4 regions of the Streptomyces sp. NPDC015032 genome follow, and region 3 is predicted to be linked to each of the others. Evidence: riboswitches for the same ligand, from Rfam matches in the RefSeq annotation. Region 3 holds a riboswitch; each other region holds the start of a gene.
The links. Region 3 has a riboswitch for cobalamin ahead of ACF08M_RS03225 (cobalamin biosynthesis protein). Riboswitches for the same ligand answer to the same signal wherever they lie in the genome.
Positions count from the first base shown of each region.

Region 1: another riboswitch for cobalamin. It lies ahead of ACF08M_RS36600 (prenyltransferase/squalene oxidase repeat-containing protein); the one in region 3 lies ahead of ACF08M_RS03225 (cobalamin biosynthesis protein).
Region 2: another riboswitch for cobalamin. It lies ahead of metE (5-methyltetrahydropteroyltriglutamate--homocysteine S-methyltransferase); the one in region 3 lies ahead of ACF08M_RS03225 (cobalamin biosynthesis protein).
Region 4: another riboswitch for cobalamin. It lies ahead of ACF08M_RS15790 (ABC transporter substrate-binding protein); the one in region 3 lies ahead of ACF08M_RS03225 (cobalamin biosynthesis protein).

Region 1 is NZ_JBIBVN010000047.1:45,308-49,133, reverse strand. Features, by position in the region: gene ACF08M_RS36610 (lipocalin-like domain-containing protein) at 52-549, shown strand; gene ACF08M_RS36605 (MBL fold metallo-hydrolase) at 861-1,901, shown strand; cobalamin riboswitch at 1,954-2,089, shown strand; gene ACF08M_RS36600 (prenyltransferase/squalene oxidase repeat-containing protein) at 2,197-3,471, shown strand; gene ACF08M_RS36595 (SCO2322 family protein) at 3,468-3,826, shown strand, end outside.
Region 2 is NZ_JBIBVN010000017.1:71,405-75,230, forward strand. Features, by position in the region: gene metE (5-methyltetrahydropteroyltriglutamate--homocysteine S-methyltransferase) at 1-1,795, opposite strand, end outside; cobalamin riboswitch at 1,955-2,174, opposite strand; gene ACF08M_RS23410 (esterase/lipase family protein) at 2,758-3,826, opposite strand, start outside.
Region 3 is NZ_JBIBVN010000002.1:64,006-67,831, forward strand. Features, by position in the region: gene ACF08M_RS03215 (anion permease) at 1-1,084, shown strand, start outside; gene ACF08M_RS03220 (hypothetical protein) at 1,130-1,360, shown strand; cobalamin riboswitch at 1,533-1,664, shown strand; gene ACF08M_RS03225 (cobalamin biosynthesis protein) at 1,809-2,822, shown strand; gene ACF08M_RS03230 (cobyric acid synthase) at 2,819-3,826, shown strand, end outside.
Region 4 is NZ_JBIBVN010000009.1:97,749-101,574, reverse strand. Features, by position in the region: gene ACF08M_RS15800 (response regulator) at 1-280, opposite strand, end outside; gene ACF08M_RS15795 (sensor histidine kinase) at 252-1,490, opposite strand; cobalamin riboswitch at 1,717-1,899, shown strand; gene ACF08M_RS15790 (ABC transporter substrate-binding protein) at 1,929-2,972, shown strand; gene ACF08M_RS15785 (FecCD family ABC transporter permease) at 3,032-3,826, shown strand, end outside.

The DNA of each region.
Region 1 (3,826 bases), on a different contig from region 3:
CCAGGACACCGGGAAAGCCCCGAAGCCCTGGAAGCCCAGGAAGGACATCACGTGCACACCCCATCCCGCACCGAACCGCATCGCCGGTCCGCCCCCCGGCCACACAGCTCCGAACACCCACTCGTGGGCGCCTGGCTGCTCAGCACCGTCGCCATCGTGGACGGTTCCGGTCACACACTCGAACACCCCCTGGGGCCGCACCCGACCGGGCTGCTCGCCTACACCGCCGACGGCCACGTGTCCGTGAGCATGCTGAACCCGGAGCTGGAGTCCGAGCCGGCGCCGGGTACGGCCGGGCCGGTCGACACCGCGACCCTGTTCAGGACCTCTCCCTATCTGGGATACGCGGGCACCTACGAGGTGGCGGGCGACCGGGTCGTCCACCATCTGAAGGTGGCGTCGTTGCGCCCCTGGGTCGGCGCCACGCAGGAGCGCCGATGGGAGATAGCGGGGGACCGATTAACGCTGCACCCCCCGACGGAGGGGACCGGCCAGAACGCACGCACCCCGCGACTGGTGTGGCACCGGCCCGCCGCGGACGCGGTGTGAGCAGCGGCGGATCCGCGCCGGCCGGCCCTCCGGTCCCGCACCCCGGTCACGCGCGCTGACCCATGAACCGTGGCCAGCGTGCCGCGTGAACGGCGCACGCGGGCCATGGCCGGGACGGCGGGACGGGAGGCGCCCGTGCCGCACCTCAGCTTGGCGTTTCGACACTGAACGCCAAGCTGAGAGCCTGTCGACGCCGAGCAGATGGCCGACCGGGGCTACTACTGGAACAAGTTCTCGTTACAGTGGGTGCGGTGCACCGCACACCCGTGCGTCCGGTACACCGGCCATGCCTCGGAGAGAGAGGGCAGCCCATGACGCAGGTGACCGACCACGGCGGGGGCGTGCACAGCATCAAGGTCCCCATCCCGGACAATCCGCTCGGCCACACCCTGGTGCACGTCCTCGACACCGATCGCGGGCCGGTCCTGATCGACACGGGCTGGGACGATCCGGAGGCGTGGGACACGCTCACCGCCGGGCTCGCCGCCGTCGGTACGGGGATCGGTGACATCCACGGCGTGGTCGTCACCCACCATCATCCCGACCACCACGGCCTCTCCGGGCAGGTGCGCGAGGCATCCGGGGCCTGGATCGCCATGCATGCGGCGGACGCCGCGATCGTGCGCCGGACCCGTGAGTCCCGGCCGGGCACCTGGCTGTCGTATCTCGCGGCGAAGCTCACCGCGGTCGGTGCGCCCGAGGAGCATCTCGCGCCGTTGCGGGCCGCCGCGGCCGAGCGGGGCCGGGCACGCCTCCTGCCCGGACAGCGGGCCGCGCTGCCGGACCGGGAGATCGTTCCGGGGGAGCTCCTCGGTCTGGCGGGGCGCGCGCTGCGGGCCATCTGGACACCGGGGCACACGCCCGGCCATGTCTGTCTGCATCTGGAGGAGCGGCATCCGGGGAATCTGCCCGGCCGGGGCCGGCTCTTCTCCGGGGATCATCTGCTGCCGGGGATCAGCCCGCACATCGGCCTGTACGGGGACCCGGACGACGCCGCGGTCACCGATCCTCTCGGCGACTACCTCGACTCGCTGGAGCGCATCGGCAGGCTCGGGGCCGCGGAGGTGCTGCCCGCCCATCAGTACGCGTTCGCGGACGCCGCGGGGCGCGTACGGGAACTCCTGGCCCATCACGAGGAGCGGCTGACCGGGCTGCTCGGGCTGCTGGTCACCGCCCTGACCCCGTGGGAGCTGGCCGAGCGGATGGAGTGGAACCGGCCGTGGGACCGGATCCCGCACGGCTCGCGGAACATCGCCGTCTCGGAGGCCGAGGCGCATCTGCGGCGGCTGGTGAAGCTGGGGCGCGCGGAGGCCGTGGCGGGGAGCGACCCGGTGACGTACATCGCGGTGTGACCACCCCACGACGGGGCCCGCTGCGGCCACCGGCCCGGAGCCCGGCCCTCCCCGCCCGGTACAGTGGGCGGGTCGTCATCATGCCCGTTCAGGGGGAAGCCGGTGCAAATCCGGCGCTGACCACGCAGCCGTGAGCCGTCGTCCGCGACGGTGAGCCGGAATGCCCTGTCCGCGGTCGTGACCGGCTCCCGCCACCGGGCCCCCGGTGGTCGGCACCGTCGAGGAATACGGGGCCGGAGCCTGGTGCCTGAGCGTGCCTGTGCCCTGATCCCCCGCAGGAGAGGCCCCGCCCGCCATGACCGTACGCCGCAGAGCAGCAACGCTCGCCGCCACCGCCACCGTGCTCTGTGCGGCCGCTGCCCCGGTCGCGGTCGCAGCGCCGTCCCCGTCGCCCTCGCCGTCCGCGGCACTGCCGTCGGGGCTGTACGGCACGAAGGACCCCACCTACGACGGTGTCTGGCGGCAGTCGCTCGCCTTCCTCGCCCAGCGGGTCGAGGGCGTCACGCCCGCCACGAAGTCGGTGGACTGGCTGATCTCCCAGCAGTGCTCCAACGGTGCCTACGCCGCGTACCGGCCCGACGTCTCCCAGCCGTGCACCGCGAAGACCGTGCTGGACACCAACGCCACCGCGGCGGCCGTCCAGGCGTTCGTCGAGGTGGACGGGCACCGGGACACCGTGAACAACTCGGTCCGCTGGCTGAAGTCCGTGCAGAACGAGGACGGCGGCTGGGGCTACGCCCCGGGCGCGCCCAGTGACGCCAACTCCACCTCGCTGGTGATCGGCGCCCTCGCCCGGCAGGGCCAGCGGCTCGGGGACATCACGACCCACGGCGGCAAGACCCCCTACGCCCCGCTGCTGAAGCTGTCGATCCCGTGCGGTGACAAGGACGGGGGCGCTTTCGCCTACCAGCCCGACAAGGCCGGGAAGCTCGCCGCCAACGCGGACGCCACCGCGGCCGCCGTGCTCGGCACGATGGGCAAGGCCCTGGCCGTCGGGAACAACCCCTCGGCCAAGGAGCCGACCTGCCACCCGGGGCCGGGGCTCACACCCGAGCAGGCCGCCCAGAACGGCGCCCACTACCTCGCGGACGCGCTCGCCACCAGCGGCCATCTCGACCTGCCGCCGATGCCCGGAGCCGACGACTCCACCCCGCAGCCCGACTTCGGCAACACCGCGGACGCGGTCGTCGCGCTGTCCGCCGCGGGCCACCAGGACAAGGCCGCCAAGGCCGTGACCTGGCTGAAGAAGAATTCCGGCGCCTGGGCCGAACAGAGCGGTCCCGCCGCCTACGCGCAGCTGATCCTGGCCGCCCACGCGACCGGCTCCGACGCCCGCGACTTCGGCGGCGTCAACCTGGTCGACCGGCTGAACGCGTCCGGTCCCGCACCCGCGGCCATCACGACGCCCGTCCCGTCCGCCGACACCGGGTACGTGGCCACGGAGAAGGACCAGGTCCACAGCGGCGACGACGTGATCGGCGGCGTGTGGTGGTACATCGGCATCGGTCTCGTCGTCGGCGCGGGCGCAGGCTTCCTGATCAGCGGTCGCCGGAAGAACCAGCAGCTGTGAGGCGGACGGGAAGAGCCACGGTCCTCCTGGTGGTCCTGGGGGCCGTCCTGACCGTGCTCGGCGCGGGGACGGCCCGGGCGGACGGGTACCGGTACTGGTCGTTCTGGGAGGGCTCCGGCACCGACTGGACGTACGCCACCGAGGGACCGTCCCTGGCCCGGCCGGACGACGGAGCGGTACAGGGCTTCCGTTTCTCCGTGAGCGAGGACTCGCAGGACTCGGCGAAGCCGCGCCGCTCCCCCGGGTTCGCGGAGATCTGCGCGGACACCCCGGCCGAGGACGGCAGCAAGCGGGTCGCGCTGGTCATCGACCCGGGCACGGCGGCGGACGCGCCGGCCGGGGAGACTCCTCCCGC
Region 2 (3,826 bases), on a different contig from region 3:
CGTCGCGCAGGGCGAGGGCGACCTGTCGGGCGGTGTCGCCGAGCGGCTGGTCGTCGCGGACGAAGGACCAGGCCAGCATGGTGACGGGTCCGGTCAGCATGCCCTTGACCGGACGGTCGGTGAGCGACTGGGCGTATGAGGTCCAGCGCACCGTCATCGCGGCGGGGCGGGAGATGTCGCCGGCCAGGACCGGCGGGCGGACGTAGCGGGTGCCGTAGGACTGGACCCAGCCGTGCTGAGTGGCGAGGTAACCGGTGAGCTGTTCGGCGAAGTACTGCACCATGTCGTTGCGTTCGGGCTCGCCGTGTACCAGGACATCGATGCCGGTCTTCTCCTGGAAGGAGATGACCTCGCCGATTTCGGCCTTGATCCGCTCTTCGTAACCGGCCGTGTCGATCCGGCCCGCGCGCAGGTCGGCGCGGGCCGCGCGCAGCTCATCGGTCTGCGGGAACGAGCCGATGGTGGTCGTCGGCAGCAGCGGCAGCCCGAGGTGGGCACGCTGGGCGGCGGCACGCCGGGTGTACGGCTGGGAGCGACGGCCGTCGGTGTCGGTGATGGCCGCGGTCCTGGCCCGTACGGCGGGGTCGTGGGTGATCGGGGAGTTCGCGCGGGAGGCGAGGTCGGCGCGGTTGGCGGCGATCTCCGCGGCGACGGCGCCAGTGCCCTGGGCCAGTCCCTTCGCCAGCGTGACGACCTCCGCGGTCTTCTGCTCGGCGAAGGCGAGCCAGCGAAGGATCCGAGGGTCGATGTCCCTTTCGGGCGCTGTGTCGAGGGGGACGTGCAGCAGGGAGCAGGAGGCGGCCACGTCGACCCGGTCGGCGAGGCCGAGGAGAGTGGCGAGGGTGGCCAGCGACTTCTCGTAGTCGTTGATCCAGATATTGCGGCCGTTGACGACGCCCGCGACGAGCCGTTTGCCGGGCAGCCCGCCGACGGCGGCGAGGTCTTCGAGGTTGGCGGCCGCGGCGTCGGTGAAGTCCAGCGCCAAGCCGTCCACCGGGGCCTTCGCCAGTACGGGGAGCGCCTCGCCGAGCCGGTCGAAGTAGGAGGCCACGAGCAGCCTGGGCCGGTCGGTCAGATCGCCGAGTCCACGGTAGGCGCGGGCAGCGGCGTCCAGCTCGGCCGGGGAGCGGTCCTGGACCAGCGCGGGCTCGTCGAGTTGGACCCATTCCGCGCCGGCCGCACGCAGATCGGCGAGTACCTCCGCGTAGACCGGCAGCAGCCGGTCCAGCAGGGTGAGCGGTTCGAAGCCGGCCGCCACCCCGGGGGCGGGTTTGGCGAGCAGGAGGTAGGTGACGGGGCCGACCAGCACAGGACGGGCGGTGTGTCCGAGCGCGAGGGCTTCCTTCAGCTCGGTGACCTGCTTGACGGAGTCGGCGGTGAAGACGGTGTCCGGGCCGAGCTCGGGGACGAGGTAGTGGTAGTTGGTGTCGAACCACTTGGTCATCTCCAGCGGCGCCACATCCTGGGTGCCGCGGGCCATCGCGAAGTAGCCGTCGAGTGCGTCGGCGCTGACCGTCTCACGATGCCGCCGGGGGACGGCGCCGACCATGACACTGGTGTCCAGGACATGGTCGTAATAAGAGAAGTCGCCGGTGGGCACCTCGTGGACACCGGCATCCGCCAGCTGCTGCCAGTTGGACCGGCGCAGACCGGCCGCCGTTTCGCGGAGGGCGTCGGCGATGACCCGGCCCTTCCAGTATCCCTCGACGGCCTTCTTCAGTTCCCGGTTCGGGCCCTGGCGGGGGTAGCCGTACACGGTGGCCCGTGCTGCCGCGGCTGCGGGCTTCGCTGTCACGGAAATCTCCTTCGCGAGATGACTCCTTGAGATCCCGGAGACGGGACACGGGCGCGAAGGGTGACGAACCGGACGGATCGGTCGCACCTCGGGGGTGCTCGTCCGTCTGGTATGTACGCCGACCCGCCCACGAGGTCACCGGGATATCCGCACGCGATCGGTCACGTGCGGACAACGGGCAGGTCTTCGGACTCGAGGGCACGTCCGCCGAGGCGGACACCTACTGGCCGTCGCTTCCCAGATCCGAGGCCCGGATCCAGTGCGTATGACGGCGGTTGTTCCCACTCACCGCTGCGGGGCAGTCCCGGATTCCCACCGGGTTCCCTCTTACGACGCGCCTGCCTGGCGGACAGGGCGAACCAGTTGCACCGGCCAGACTAGAGGCTGGGCTGTTCCCGGGGCACCGCTCTTCACATCCCGGAACGTGACATGTGACACGGGACCTGCCCGGCAACCCCGCCTCCACCGTGCACCGGAGCAACGGTGAGGCTCCTGCGTGAGGTTGGCTGCGCCGGCGCGCGGTACTGACGACGCGCCCTGCGTTCCGCCCTCCCTGTAATGCTTTCGGGGGCGCTCTTGATCCGCGATCGCGCGGCATGTCTCCAGGGCCAGGTCGCCGAGATCCGCAGGCGGAGGGGACCATGCCGGTCGGTTCGGCGGCCCCGGCGCCGACCTGGATCGTGCCCGGTGCCACGCGGTCGCAGCGGCCTGAGCGCAGTGGAGCAGGCGGTGGTCACATTAGTGGCATCGGCAAGATCTGCCGGCAAACGTGCGCCCGTGTGCCCGATCACCCCCGAACCGTCGGTGGAGACGTGCTTGGGACGGGAACCGTTACCTGCATGCAGAAAGTGCCCTCCGCTTGGACCGACAGAACCCCCTCGGCAAGGTTCATCGTCCCAACTCGGAAGGCACTTTCGTGTTCCCGCCCAAGACCCGGACGCCGCTCAAGCGGAACAGCGAGGTTAGCGGACTGTTACGCTCGGCCCCTCGACAGGGGGATTCAGGGCCGCATAGTTGTCACGATCATTCCACGTCTGGATTTTCACGCTCACTTGAGGAGCGCTGTGGGGATTGTACCGGTTCGCGCTGTAGAGTTGATAATTTCCTGCCCCCTGGAGGGAGAGATTGGCAACTCTGACCTCGCCGGCTCGGGTGGCGAAGGCCGCCTCATGGCTGCCAGGCTCATTCCTATTCTTGCTTTCCTTTCGGCTGAGCGAGAGATCTTGGCGAGTCATAACGCATTGCACGTTATCTCCGTACCCTTGCGGTGTGTAATACCAAAAGGTGATTCCGAAAGGCTGCCGATAGTGCCCGCATCCGCGGATCCGGAGGACCGGGGTAACCTCTTTTTCGGGGCTGACTTCCAGGCAGGACTGCAGCCATGCTTGAACCCAGTTATCGCCACTATTGGTCCGAGATAGTTCGTTGCACTCCGTCCTGTTTCGCATCTTGGGCGCATGCTTGTCTTTTTCCCCGTTGGTGGTTTCGGTGAGCGCGTCCAGGGCTTTTTCTTGCGTCCATGGATCGCTATAGTAGCCGTCATGCGACAGGCATGTCGTGACCACGTTATCCGCCCCCCGGAGGGTAGAAGTCTTTCCACCCCGTACATTCGGACCATTCCCTTCGTATGCCCAGCTCCCCTGTGCGGTAATTCCGAATACGACACCGTCACACAGGCCGATCTGAGGCAGTCCTCCGTTTCTGGAGTTCGTGTGGATTGCCGGCTCGTCGTCTACATTTGAGCGGAAGGTTGTGTATCGGGGGTACCCGTCAATCCCCTGCGGTGCCTCGTCACCCGAGTTGAGAGACCGCAAAAAGCTTGACCCGCTTGCCATGTCCCGGCACTGCTGATCACACTTCTTGGCAAGTTCTGCTGCGCGCCCTACCAGTCCATTGTTCCTCCATAAGAAAGCTGCAATCCGGGCAACGTCGGATGCTCCAGTCCCCACATCGGCCACGATTGTGCCGTGGTGGGGGCTTCCCATGGATACGAAATGCTTCACCTTGTCCACTCCGCCTAACTTCTTGATG
Region 3 (3,826 bases):
GGAGGTCGCCAAGACGATCTCCGGCGGGATCATCAACGAGGACGGGCTGCGGACAGAAGTCATCTTCGCGGCACTCGTCGGCGCCATCCTGTGGAATCTGCTGACCTGGCTGGTCGGACTGCCGTCCAGCTCCTCGCACGCCCTGTTCGGCGGCCTGATCGGCGCGGCGGTGATGTCGGCGGGCTGGTCGTCGGTCAACGGCGGCACCGTCGTCACCAAGGTGCTGCTCCCCGCGGTCGCCGCCCCGATCGTCGCAGGTCTGGCCGCGCTGCTGGCCACCCGGCTGACGTACCGGATCGGCGGGAAGATCCGCAACGACGCCCAGGAGAAGGCCACCGCAAAGGGCTACCGTGCCGGTCAGATCGCCTCGGCCGGACTGGTCTCCCTCGCCCACGGCACCAACGACGCGCAGAAGACCATGGGCATCATCACCCTCGCGCTGGTCACCGGTGGCGTCCTGCACCCCGGCTCCAACCCGCCGGTCTGGGTCATCGTCTGCGCCGGTACGGCCATCGCGCTCGGCACCTACCTGGGCGGCTGGCGCATCATCCGCACCATGGGCAGCGGCCTCACCGATCTCAGGCCGCCGCAGGGCTTCGCCGCCCAGACCAGTGCGGCCACGGTCATCCTGGCCTCCTCGCACCTCGGCTTCTCCCTCTCCACCACCCAGTCCTGCTCCGGCGCCGTGATGGGCGCGGGCCTCGGCCGCCGGGGCGGCGTGGTCCGCTGGTCCACCGCCACCCGGATGTTCGTCGCCTGGGGCCTGACCCTGCCGGCCGCGGGCCTGGTCGGCGCGGGCGCGGAACTCCTCACCAAGCAGGGCACCTGGGGCGTCGTCGTCGTCGCGGTGCTGCTGGTCGCGGGCTCCGGGACGATCTGGCTGGTGTCGCGCCGCAAGCCGGTCGGCCACGGCGACGTCGCACCGACGGGCGGCGACGCCGAGCCCGCGGGCGTCGTCACGACGGCCATCGCCGCCGTCATCCCGCCGCCCACCGTGGCGCAGGCGACGGCCCAGGACCTCAAGACCACCATTCCGGCCCCGGCCGGGACCACTCCGGACCCGGCGCGACCCGCCACCGTCTAGGCCGTCCGCCCGGACCCGGCCGTCCGTCCGTCTAAGGATTTCAGCATGAAAATCGACTGGGCAGCCCTCGGCTCCGTCTTCGGCGTCTCCCTCGTCGTCACCGTCGCGCTGGTGGGCCTCTTCACCCTGGGCATCGTCGGCCTCTCCAAGCAGCCCGAACCGGCGGCACAGGGCGGCTCCGGCGGCTCGCTGCTGCTGGCCCGCGCCGGCGCGTACGTCTGCTTCGCGCTGTGCGCCGCGGCGGTCGCGTACGGGATCTATCTGATCGTCGCCTGAGCACTCCCCCGCCCACTCCCCCGTCGGGCCGGACACCCCTGGTGTGTCCGGCCCGTTGTGGTGTGCCCCGGCCCGGTGTGGGCCTCAGCACACTGCGCCGTCGCAGGTCAACGGCAGGTTGACGGGCGATCGCAGAGCGTGGTGGACTGCCGGAGCCAATTACGGCGACAGCAGAGGAAGCCGGTGCGAATCCGGCGCGGTCCCGCCACTGTCACCGGGGAGCAGTCCCCCACACCGGAAGTCACGGCGCGCGCGAGCGGGCTGGAAGGCCGGGGGAACTGCGGATCCGGGAGCCAGGAGACTCTCGTCGCCGGTCACGTCGAACCAGGGCGCGGACCCTGAGTGAGGACATATCGCCATGCCTGGCTGCCGTGCGTCCGTTGCTGTGGCGCTCTCGTCGAGAGCCGCCTGTACGAAGGTCCTCCGAGGCGCGTCGGCCGGTTGAGCCGTGCGTGCCGATCGCATCTTCGCGTACGGCGCCACGGCCGGTCTGATCGGCGATCTGCTGCTCGGTGACCCCCGCAGGGGGCATCCGGTCGCCGCCTTCGGGCGGGCCGCGGCGGGCGTCGAGCGCCGTCTGTGGCGCGACCACCGCGGGTGGGGCGCGCTGCACACCCTTGTCTGCGCCGGAGGCGCCGCGGGTGGTGCCGCGCTGATCACCCGTGCCGTGCGCGGCCGCCCCGCCGCCTCCGTCGCGCTGACCGCGGCCGCCACCTGGTCCGTCGTCGGCGGTACGTCCCTGGGGCGTGAGGCCCGGACCATCGGCGCCGCCCTGGCCGCCGGTGACATCGAGCGTGCCCGCGAGCGGCTGCCGCATCTGTGCGGGCGGGACCCGCACTCCCTCGACGGGCCGCAGATCGCCCGTGCCGTGGTGGAGTCGGTGGCCGAGAACACCTCGGACGCCGTGGTCGGCGCCCTGGTGTGGGGCGCGCTGGCCGGTGTGCCCGGGCTCGTCGGCTTCCGGGCCGCCAACACCCTCGACGCCATGGTCGGCCACAAGTCGGCCAGGCACCGTCGCTACGGCTGGGCCTCGGCCCGTCTCGACGACCTCGCGGGTTGGCCGGGTGCCCGGCTCACGGCCCTGCTCGCGGTGGCCGCCGGCGGGCGGCCACGTGGCGCGGTACGGGCCTGGCGGGCCGACGCGGCCAAGCACCCGAGCCCCAACGCGGGGCCGGTGGAGGCCTCGTTCGCGGGTGCGCTCGGCGTACGGCTCGGCGGGACCCTCGCATACGGCGGCCGGGTCGAGCACCGTCCCGTCCTGGGCGGGGAGACGGGCCGGACGGTGGAGACCGAGGACATCGAACGCGCGGTACGGCTGTCGCGCCGGGTGAGCGCGCTGGCCCTCGGCGTGTGCGTGGCGGGACGGCTGGGCGCGGGCCTCGCCGCACGGCGGATCGCGGGCCGCCGGGCCGCGGGAACCCATGGGGCAGGAACGCGCATCGCAGGACGGAGACGGACATGAGCGGCGGACTGCTGGTCGCCGGAACCACCTCGGACGCGGGCAAGAGCGTCGTCACGGCAGGCATCTGCCGCTGGCTCGTGCGCCGGGGCGTGAAAGTGGCGCCCTTCAAGGCGCAGAACATGTCGCTGAACTCGTTCGTCACCCGCGAGGGTGCCGAGATCGGCCGCGCCCAGGCCATGCAGGCACAGGCCGCCCGGGTGGAGCCGACGGCGCTGATGAACCCGGTCCTGCTCAAGCCCGGCGGCGACCGCTCCAGTCAGGTCGTCCTGATGGGCAGGCCGGTGGGCGAGATGAGCGCCCGCGGCTACCACGGGGGCCGGCAGGAAGCGCTGCTCTCCACGGTCGTGGACTGTCTGGAGCAGCTTCGGGGCACGTACGACGCGGTGATCTGCGAGGGGGCGGGCAGTCCGGCCGAGATCAATCTGCGGCGCACGGACATCGTGAACATGGGCATCGCCCGGGCGGCCCGCTTCCCGGTCGTGGTCGTCGGCGACATCGACCGCGGGGGCGTCTTCGCCTCGTTCTTCGGTACGACCGCGCTGCTCGACGCCGAGGACCAGTCGCTGATCGCTGGGTACCTCGTCAACAAGTTCCGGGGTGACGTGTCGCTGCTGGAGCCGGGCCTGGAAATGCTGCGCGGGATCACCGGGCGGCAGACGTACGGGGTGCTGCCCTTCGCCCACGGCCTCGGCATCGACGAGGAGGACGGGCTGCGGCCCGCTTTCAAGAACGGCACTGCGCTGCGCGGAGCCGTACGCGAATCGGTCGTCGCGCCGCCGTACGGCGACGAGGTGCTGCGCGTCGCGGTGTGCGCCGTGCCCCTGATGTCGAACTTCACCGACGTGGACGCGCTGGCCGCCGAACCGGGCGTCGTCGTCCGGTTCGTGGACCGCGCCGAGGAACTGGCCGACGCCGACCTCGTCATCGTGCCGGGCACCCGCGCCACCGTGAAGGCGCTGTCCTGGCTGCGCGAGCGCGGCCTCGCCGACGCCCTGGTGCGACGC
Region 4 (3,826 bases), on a different contig from region 3:
CGACGTGCTCGTCGTCCTCGAAGGTGGTCAGGATGAGCACCTTCACCGCGGTGAGGTCCTCGGACTCGCTGATGAGCCGTGTGGCGTCGAGGCCGTCCATCTCCGGCATGCGGATGTCCATCAGGACCACATCGGGGCGCTCCGTACGTGTCAGTTCCAGCGCCTCCTCCCCGTTGGATGCCTCCCCCACCGTCTCCATGTCGTCGGTGGAGTCGAACAGCATCTTGAAGGTGCCCCGTAGCAGGGCCTGGTCATCGGCAAGCAGTACGCGAACCGTCATTCCCGTCTCTCCTCGGTGGTTTGCCCATCACCAGGCCGGGACGCAGCGGAAGTTCGGCCGTCACGGTGAATCCGCCCTCCGGGCGCACTCCCGCGTACAGCCGGCCCCCGACCGTGGCAGCACGCTCGCGCATCCCGATCAGCCCGTGCCCCGTTCCCGGACGGGTGTGGTCCCGTCCGGCCCGTCCGTCGTCCTCGACGGTGATCGTCAGCCGCTCGGGGCGGTAGTGCAGGAACAAGCGGGCATGGTCGGCACCGGCGTGCTTGTGCACGTTCGTCAGGGCCTCCTGGACGATGCGGTACGCGGCCAGGTCGACCGTCGGCGCCAGCGGTTCGGCGATGCCCCGCCGGGTATGGCTCACGGTCAGACCGGCGCGCTCGAACGAGGCCAGAAGCGCCGGTACGCGCGCCAGGCCGGGCATCGGGTCACGCGGCGCCACCGGGTCGTCGGACTGCCGCAGCAGCCCCACGGTCACCCGCAGTTCGTCCAGCGCGGACCGACTGGTGTCCCGGATGTCCTCCAAGGCTGCCACGATCTGTTCCGGCCGCCGTTCCACCAGATGGACGGCCACGCCTGCCTGCGCGTTGATCAAGGCGATGTGGTGCGCGACGATGTCGTGCAGCTCGCGCGCGATCCGCACCCGTTCGGCCGCCACCCGTTGCTGCGCCTCCTGCTCACGCGTGCGCTCCGCGTGTTCCGCCCGCTCCTCCACGGCCGCCACATAGGCCCGCCGTGAGCGCAGCCCGTCCCCGACCGCGGCGGGCAGCGCCGTCCACGCCAGCATCGCCGCGTTGTCGGGGGCCAGCCATGCGTGCGGGTCGCACAGCACGGCGACGCCCACCAGAACGGAAGCCGCGAATATTGCCGCGGTCCAGGTGGCACGCCGGTCGGTCAGTGCGGCCACGGTGTAGACCGACACCAGGACCGGGCTGATCACCAGAGGGCTCTCGCGGAATCCGAGCACCTGAAAGGCCACCCCGCAGCCAACCGCGACGACCAGTACGCCGAAAGGGTGTTGCCGGCGCCACACCAGCGCGGAGCAACCGACACCTGCCAGCACCACGGCAGGCCACCGCAAGGAGACCGTGTGCTCGTGCGGTACGACCGAGGAAGCCACGACCGACAACAGGAACAGCGCAGCCAGGCCCAGTGCTTCCATCACACCGATCCGGGGCCGCGTCCATCGCCTCCAACCGCTGATCACCGCCATGCCACCACCGTAGGGTCAACGGCTGCATCGGGCATCGTCGCGCGAGGCGCGGACGCCTCGCCGGGCAGGGGCATCCCGGCCACCGGTCGCTGCCCGTTCGCGAGGCCTCGCCGGCGGAAAGCGGTCCACATCGCGCTGTACGTCCTGCGGCTCCGCCTTCCCAAGGACGAACCCGTTCGGCGACGTGCGATCACTCACATGGGCGCCCTTTGTGCGGCAGCCTCGTTGAAACGTAATATCGGCAGGTCATCGCCGCGACGGGAGACAGGAAGCCGGTGCGAATCCGGCACGGTCCCGCCACTGTGACCGGGGAGTACAACCCTTCGACATGCCCCTGCGCCCTGCGCGGGAAGGCGGGGGGAGCGTCGATCCGGGAGTCAGGACACTGGCCTGTCGCGGGCCCGTTTTGAGGAGCGCGGACTCCCCAGGAGGCTCTACGTGTACTTCGGCATACCCCGCCGCCCCTGTTTCCCCCATGCCCTCCCCCGTCGTGCCCTGCGCACCGTCGCCGCGGTCGTCGCCCTGTCCACCACCCTGCTGATCGCGGGCTGTGGCACGGGCGACGAATCCGCCGGGGACCCGAAGGCCGACGCGTCACCGGTCGAGGGCTTCCCGATCAGCATCGACAACTGCGGCGTGAAGACGACGTACGTCAGACCGCCCTCGCGGGCGGTCACCATCCATCAGCATCCGGCGGAACTGATGCTCGCCCTGGGCCTGAAGGACCGCATGGCCGGCACCGCCTTCCCCGACTCGGACGTCCTGCCCGGGCTGAAGAAGGACTTCGAGGCGATACCCGAACTGGCGAGGAAGGAGCCGTCCTTCGAGACCGTCCTCGACGCGGAGCCGGACTTCGTCTACGGCGGTTACGGCAGCGCGTTCGCGGAGAACGAGGGCCGTTCCCGCAAGGCGTTCGCCGACGCCGGCATCGACACCTACCTCAACCGCGAATCCTGCGGCAAGAAGCAGGTGACGATGAGCGACACCTACGACGAGATCCGCACCGTCGGCAGCATCTTCGGCGTCCCGGACCGCGCCGACAAGCTGGTGGCCGATCTCCGGGGACGCGTCGACAAGGCCACCACGGCGGTCGAGGGCAAGGCCGAAGTGTCCGTCTTCGTGTACGACAGCGGCGACAAGACGGCTTTCACCGCGGGTGGCAAGGGCCTGGGCAGCGAGCTGATCCGGCTGGCCGGCGGCCGGAACGTCTTCGCGGACCTCGACGGCGTCTTCGGAGATGTCTCCTGGGAGCAGGTCGTGGCCCGCAGGCCGGAGGTCATCGCCATCTACGACTACGCGGGTTCCGGAAGTGTCCAGCAGAAGAAGGAGTTCCTGCTCTCGCAGCCCGCACTCGCCGATGTCCCCGCCGTCAAGAACAAGCGGTTCGTGGTGCTGCCGCTGACCGAGACCCTGGTCGGCATCCGGTCGGCGTACGCGGTCGACGGCCTGGCCCGCGGCCTGCATCCCGAGAGCTTCCGGTGACAAGGACGCCCGCGAAGACCGACGCCCCCGACGCGCCGGCGGCTCGGAGCGGGCGCCGCATGAACCGGCCGGGTGGCATCACCCTCGCGCTCACGTCGGCCGTCCTCGCGCTGCTGCTGGTGCTCTCCGCCACGGCCGGCCTGTCCATCGGCTCGGTACACGTGCCGCCCGGCCAGGTGTGGGGCATCGTGACACATGCCCTGGGCGCCGACTGGACGGATCCCGACTGGTCCCGGGCGCGGGAGACGATCGTCCTCGACGTGCGCGCACCGCGCGTGCTGCTCGGGGCCGTGACCGGTGCCGGGCTCGCGGTGGTGGGCACCGCCATGCAGGCCCTGATCCGCAACCCGCTTGCCGAGCCGTACCTCTTGGGCGTCTCCTCCGGAGCCTCTCTCGGCGCGGTCTCGATGATCGTCTTCGGCGCGAGTGTGTTCGGGCCGGTGCCGATGTCGGCCGCCGCGTTCGCCGGTGCCCTGGGCTCGCTGGTGGTGGTGTACGCGACTGCCCGCACCGGCGGACGCATCACCTCGGTGCGGCTCGTGCTGTCCGGCGTGGCGACCGCGGCGGTGCTCACCGCGGTGATGGACCTGCTGCTGCTCACCGCCGGCCGGGGCCACGAGGCCCGCGCGGTGCTCGCCTGGACCCTCGGCGGCCTCGGCGGCGTCAGCTGGGGCACGTTGTGGCTGCCCAGCGCGGCCCTGCTGCTCGGCATCGCCGTCCTCCTGGTGCAGGCACGGCACCTGAACCTGCTGCTGGCGGGTGAAGAGGCCGCCACGACGATGGGACTGGACGTGGCCCGGTTCCGGACCCGCATGTTCATCATGCTGTCCCTCGTCACCGGGGTACTGGTCGCG